Regions from separate parts of the Salinivibrio proteolyticus genome, predicted to be linked through region 3. Evidence: predicted binding sites of a transcription regulator. Region 3 holds the regulator's gene; each other region holds the start of a gene.
What was found. The regulator PurR, encoded in region 3, represses purine synthesis genes. The targets are predictions, from matches to a motif close to TNANGNAAACGTTTNCNTNA.
Positions count from the first base shown of each region.

Region 1: a site for PurR is predicted at 1,262-1,281, ahead of guaB (IMP dehydrogenase). Genes of this name have one in related genera too.
Region 2: a site for PurR is predicted at 1,539-1,558, ahead of glpX (class II fructose-bisphosphatase). Genes of this name have one in related genera too.

Region 1 covers NZ_CP114584.1:2,330,355-2,332,628, reverse strand. Annotated here, with positions in the region: gene xseA (exodeoxyribonuclease VII large subunit) at 1-1,095, opposite strand, end outside; gene guaB (IMP dehydrogenase) at 1,343-2,274, shown strand, end outside.
Region 2 covers NZ_CP114584.1:219,229-221,502, forward strand. Annotated here, with positions in the region: gene N7E60_RS01070 (helix-turn-helix transcriptional regulator) at 1-337, opposite strand, end outside; gene glpX (class II fructose-bisphosphatase) at 467-1,474, opposite strand; gene zapB (cell division protein ZapB) at 1,777-2,019, shown strand; gene rraA (ribonuclease E activity regulator RraA) at 2,071-2,274, opposite strand, start outside.
Region 3 covers NZ_CP114584.1:1,363,201-1,365,474, forward strand. Annotated here, with positions in the region: gene N7E60_RS06570 (TfoX/Sxy family DNA transformation protein) at 1-117, opposite strand, end outside; cyclic di-GMP riboswitch class I at 225-327, opposite strand; gene purR (HTH-type transcriptional repressor PurR) at 508-1,512, opposite strand; gene N7E60_RS06580 (heme ABC transporter ATP-binding protein) at 1,773-2,274, opposite strand, start outside.

The sequences.
Region 1 (2,274 bases), 970 kb from region 3:
CTGGCTCACATGCCCTTGCTGGCGATGAATGGTGTGGATTGGCGTTGCACGCTGCAATCGGCCGTCCAACTGGCTACATTGCGCCTGAGCACGACGAATTTTGGTCATCATCGCCTGTTGCATGCGCCGTTGTAGCTCATCTAATCGCTGGCTTTGCTGTTGTAAGCGCGTGCGCGGATGCTGGTGGGACAAACGGTGCGACAATTGGGTGAGATGGCGTTGCTGACGATAAAGCACATCGGCCATCGCGCGACTGAGTGCCTGCTCGCGTTGCTGGTATTGCTGAAGCCGATAACTCAGATCGCGGCTAACCAGCTCCGCAGCAGCTGAAGGGGTTGGGGCGCGCATGTCAGCGACAAAATCAGCAATGGTCACATCCACCTCGTGGCCCACCGCACTGACGATAGGAATTGTACTGGCAGCGATGGTACGGGCGACGATTTCCTCATTAAAACACCAGAGATCTTCTAGCGACCCCCCGCCACGACCCACAATTAAGACATCACACTCTGCACGGCTATTGGCACGACCAATGGCTTGCGCGATGCTGACCGCGGCATCGCGCCCTTGCACCAGCGTAGGATAAATAACAACGGGTAGGCTAGGATCGCGGCGTTTGAGCACATGCAGAATATCATGCAAGGCAGCGCCGGTTTTGGAGGTAATAATGCCAATACGGCGTGGTTGAGCGGGTAACGGCTTTTTCTCGCTTTGAGCAAAAAGCCCTTCGGCCGCAAGCGCCTGCTTACGTTGCTCAAACTCTTGTTGTAACCGTCCATCCCCTTCAGGTTGCATACTTTCGAGGATCAACTGATAGTCACCGCGTGGCTCATACAAGGACACTCGGGCGCGGACTAACACCTGGTCGCCATTTTTCGGTTTGAAGGTAACACGACGGTTGTTACCGCGGAACATGGCACATTTCACTTGGCTTTGGTTATCTTTTAGCGATAAATACCAATGCCCCGAGACTGCGGCGGTAAAATTGGAAATCTCCCCGCTTAACCAGACAATGCCGATATCGCGCTCAAGACACAGCCGAACTTCGGCATTCAGCCGAGACACCGTCAAAATGTTGCGATTGTTTGTGCTCACGTCGCCAACCTTTTTCATTCACCTGCACGCATACTACCTGTCTGGTTTGAGGATGCCAATTGCTAAGCGTATGCCGTGCGTGAGTGGGCGTTTTCACCCGAAGTGATTGAATATTAAGCGCCTAAAATCAAAGACACCAATAAATGAAAATTCTCAGTAAAAACCTGTAGCCAAACGTTTGCGCTATACGTATAATGCTGCGGCAATATTTTGTTCCCCTTCACAAATTTTGGTGTGAGATATTGCAATGCTGAGAATCGCGAAAGAAGCGCTAACCTTTGACGATGTACTCCTCGTCCCTGCCCATTCCACTGTTCTTCCGAACACTGCGGATCTGCGAACCCAACTGACTCGTTCTATTAGCCTGAACATCCCTGTTTTATCAGCAGCGATGGATACGGTGACAGAAGCTCGTCTGGCGATTGCACTTGCGCAAGAAGGTGGCCTTGGTTTTATCCACAAAAACATGACCATTGAACAGCAAGCTGAGCAAGTTCGCTTGGTTAAAATTTACGAAGCGGGCATGGTCACAAACCCTGTGACAGTGACGCCAGAAATGACCATTGCGGATGTGAAAGCACTCACCGAACGCAACGGTTTCGCCGGCTATCCAGTGGTTAACGCACAAAAAGAGCTTGTCGGCATTATCACCGGCCGTGATGTACGTTTTGTGTCTGACTTGAGCAAGCGTGTTGATGAAGTGATGACTCCGAAGTCGCGCTTAGCCACGGTGCAAGAAGGTGCCGATCGAGAACAAGTTCAGCAAATGATGCAGCAACACCGCGTGGAAAAAATCTTGGTCGTCAATCAAGACCACCACCTAAGCGGCATGATCACCGCAAAAGACTTCCAGAAAGCAGAAAGTAAACCAAACGCCTGTAAAGACGAGCAAGGCCGTCTGCGCGTGGGTGCCGCCGTCGGTGCTGGCGCGGGCAATGAAGAGCGTGTGGCCGCCTTGGTGGAAGCCGGTGTTGACGTTCTTTTGATTGACTCATCACATGGCCACTCTGAAGGCGTGTTACAACGCATTCGTGATACACGCGCCGCGTATCCAAACCTGCAAATCGTGGGGGGGAACGTTGCCACGGCAGACGGTGCTCGTGCCCTGATTGAAGCTGGTGTTGATGCCGTTAAAGTAGGGATTGGTCCAGGGTCGATTTGCACCACCCGTATTGTGAC
Region 2 (2,274 bases), 1.1 Mb from region 3:
CTTGATATTGCGCAAGGGTTCGCGCTTCTCGTTGCGCGATCACTTTTTCGACGCCCTGCTCGCCAAACACGTCTTGGACGGAGTCAATCAAGGTGATAGACAGATCATTATGACTGTCTGCAAAACGGCTATGACCACTGGCGGTGAGCGACCAGTGGCGGGTGGGGCGGCCCACTTTGGCGCGCACATCTTCGAAATCAACCAGCCCTTCTCGCTCAAGGCTCTGTAAGTGTTGGCGCACGCCCATCGTGGTCATCCCCAGCGATTGCGCGAGGGTTTTTGCGCTGACACTGCCTTCTCGTTTAAGGGTATCGAGAATGCGATCGGTAGACTTGATGGTAGTGATAGTGATTACCCCAATACGCTGCCCAGCAGCACACAACTAAATAAAGCAAAGTGTTTATAAAAGGGTAATCGAAATCAATCCACTTGACCAGTCAGGGCAGCACATTGGCTGCCCGCTGAGTTATAAGATGTGATGCTTGATGGCGTCGTCTTTGCGGCTTAAATAGTGGGTCGAGCGGATGCGGCGTATGGTACGACATTGACCGCGTACCACCAGGGTTTCTGTGGTGGCCAGATCGCCTTGGCGGCTAATGCCATCTAGCAAGTCCCCCTTGGTGATCCCAGTGGCGGCAAAGACAACGTTATCGCTGCTCGCCATGTCGGACAACGTCAGTACTTGGTGGGCTTGGATCCCCATTTCTTGGCAACGGGCTAATTCTTGCTCACCAAAAGCGCGGTTTTCTGGGGTATCGTCTTTGACTTCATGGCGAGGGAGCAAACGTCCTTGCATGTCGCCGCCTAAGGCGCGAATAACAGCGGCTGACACCACACCTTCCGGCGCACCGCCAATGCCGACCATCACATCTACTTCGCTTTCAGGCATGCAGGTAAGGATTGAGGCGGCCACGTCGCCATCGGGAAAGGCGAAAACTCGGATCCCGCGTTGCTGCATAGTGGCGATGATGGCGTCATGGCGAGGCTTTGCCAAGGTGGCAACGACCAGCGTATCTAGGGTTTTACCTAGGGCGATGGCGATATTTTCTAAGTTCTCGAGCAGGGGCTTATGCAGATCAATGGCACCTTTGGCGCCCGGTCCCACTACCAGTTTTTCCATGTACATATCCGGCGCTTTTAAAAAGCTACCTTTCTCGCCGGCGGCCAGTACCGCCAGGGCATTCGCTTGCCCCATGGCCGTCATGCGTGTGCCTTCAATCGGATCGACGGCAATATCGACCGCGTCGCCGCCCAAGCCGACTTGTTCACCGATATAGAGCATCGGCGCGTCGTCTATTTCGCCCTCGCCAATCACAATTTCACCATCAATCTCGGTGAGGTTCAGTAAGGTACGCATCACGGCAACGGCTGCACCATCCGCTGCATTTTTATCGCCACGGCCCAGCCATTTATAACCGGCAAGGGCGGCGCCTTCGGTGACACGAGAGAAAGCCAGTGCGAGATCGCGTTTCATGAGTACTCCAAGATAAAAGCCACAAAAACTGGTCAGCCCAGTGAGCGCGCGCCAGTTTACCAGAAATAGAAAACGTTTGCGTACGCCTGTGAGCAGAGGATATGTGGAAATACACGTCAGGCGGATCAGGAATAACACCAAATATGCTGGATTTTTGTGCACTTGCGCGTTGGCAAGGCGCGAGAACAGTGGCAGTCTAGCGTGCGCTCGGTACAATAACAGCGGGGTGCACAATCACGTTGCACGGGTTGCTGCTGATGTCAGTAGTAACGGGATCAATCGTCAGAAATAAGGTGGCCTTGATGTCATTGGAAGTATTAGAACAACTCGAAGCAAAAGTACAAATGGCGGTGGATACCATTTCGCTGCTGCAAATGGAAATCGAAGAGCTGAAAGAAAAGAATGACGCGCTAGAGCGTGATGCAGCCTCGGTGAAAGAAAGCCGTGAAAGCCTCGAGCAAGAAAACGCCAAACTGCGTGAAGAGCAAGAAGCGTGGCAAAACCGTATTCGTAGCTTGCTGGGCAAGATTGAGAACGTCGAATAAACAAAAACAGAGCCGATTGGCTCTGTTTTTCTATCCGCGTGAGGCGACGTATTAGTCGTCGTCTTCCTCGTCATCAACGTCGACGCTATCCATGGTGAGCGCGTCGGGTGAGAGGATCACGCCGGTCGTATCTGCATAGACATGATCGTCCGGGAGGAAAGTCACACCGCCAAAGTTGACGGGAACGTCGGTTTCCCCTGTGCCTTGTTCATCCGCGCCGACCGGAATCGATGCCAGTGCTTGAATACCGATATC
Region 3 (2,274 bases):
AAGCGCGAACATGGTGTCTTCACAAAAGATACCAAATCCACCGAACATTGAACGGGACTTTATGCTGCCAAATTTGGCAAATAACTTCATTGCGTTCTTTAAAGCTGGTTTATCCATTTGATTAAAATCTCGATGAATTACTAATGCCTAAAAAAGACGTCATAATGTAACAAGGCAAGATCGCAGAATTGTCAACGAGCCATCAAATTTGTCAGCTTTGATATGTTGGCAACCCCGCTACCGTTGATATTTTGACATCATGTCAAATTACCGTTAGGCCGGAGGCTTTGCGTCCCATGCTTTCGCCATGGTTTGCCTTGTTCAAACGCTATTAAGCATATAATAATTAGACACCGATGTCGTCCTCTCCCATCACACAAAATGTGATCTTGGTTCAGGGTGGGTGTAATTGATGAACTAGAGTAAAAGCACTACCGGAAGAGTAGTCGCGTAAAAAAGCACCGCCAAGACATTGACGGTGCTCTTCATAAAAGTTTCATTAAAACATTAAGATAGTGTTTTAACTGACTGTCGACTCACTAGTGCAGGTTGCATTTCGAACACTTGCTGTTGAGTCTCGTTGTTGGCAATTCGCGCGAGCAAGAGCTTGACGGCCGTTTTGCCTAGACGGCGTTTGGGCTGGTGAATAGTTGTCAATGGTGGCGAGAAATACTCGGTGAGATCAATATTATCGTAACCAATCACCGATATATCATCTGGCACTTTCAAGCCGTGCTCGTTAAATGTACTAATGGCCGCTAATGCCATAATGTCATTAAAACAAAAGACAGCGGTCGGGCGGTCTGACATCGTCGCCAATTGCTTCGCGGCAATTTGCGCTTGATCGGCTTCGAAATCTGCCTCAATCAGCCAATTTTTATTCACTGGAATATTGGCTTCTTTTAACGCACGGAAATAACCGTTTAAGCGATGCTTACAGGTATTTTTATCCATTTGGCCAGAAATACAGCCAATTTTAGTATGTCCATTATCAATAAAGTGTTTGGTGGCAAGGTAACCGCCTAATTCAGCGTTATCTTCTATACGGTCTGTATCAATATGGTGACTGCCCCAATCCATCACGACCATAGGCAGATCGCGTTTTTTTTCCAATAACAGCATCAAATCTTCGTTGAGATCAGAGCACACCACAATGAGTCCGTCGACGCGCTTTTCTGACAACATACGCAGGTAGTCGCGTTGCTTTTCGAGGTTTCCCTCGGTATTGCAGAGAATCAGTGTGTAGCCTTGCTTGTAGCAATAGTCTTCCACACCGTGAACAAGCTCGGCGAAAAAGGGGTTAGTGGATTTGGTCACCAACATACCCAGTGTACGTGTTGTGTTGCATTTCAAGCTTCGCGCCACAGCACTTGGGGCGTAGTTTAATTCTTCAACCGCTTGCCATACTTTCTCAGTCGTCTTCTCGGCGACAAAGCGGGTTTTGTTTATCACGTGTGACACCGTCGTGGTCGATACACCGGCGAGACGCGCGACATCTTTAATCGTTGCCATCTTGATTCTTCTTTGTAGTAATGCGTAGGGATCGTTACTCGCGACCTTACAGAAAAACGCCGCTGTTCGTCAGCGGCGATGTCTTTCACAATCCCGGCACATCAGACGGTTGCGAAGGTAACGAATCCGATTTCATTCATTCTCATAGCTAATCGGTTGCGCTCTCAGTTTACTTAGGTTGGCGCACACTCGCAATTGGTCTGATCAGCGAAAATGGACCAACAGACGGTTTTGTGAGCCAGCTATGATGTATTTATCAATTAAGACACGATCAGTGGACAGTCATGCTCCGGATGAGTCAGAACGGTCAGCGGGTATTGGTAGATGTCTGCCACTCTATCACTACTAAAACACTGCCACGGGTCGCCGGATAGGACGATTCGACCCGCTTTTAAAAAATGCAGTTGATCGGCGTATTGCGCCGCCAAATTCAGGTCGTGCAACACCAATAGCACTGTCATTCCTTGGTCTGCGAGTGCTCGACAGCGCTTTAGGGTGTAATGCTGATGGGTAATATCTAAGGCCGAAGTGGGTTCATCCAGCATCAGTATCGCTTGATCCGGTGCGGTTTGTGCTAGCTGTAATGACACGCGTGCCATGTGTACGCGTTGTTTTTCACCGCCAGATAAAATCGGATACGGTCGATGAGCAAGATGGCTAATATCCCATGCCGTTAGTTGCTCGCTGGCAAGGGCCGCGATCTGTTCTCGGTTTGCCTTTAGTGGTGTCGCCCCCATCTCGACCACTTCTTGCGCGGAGAAT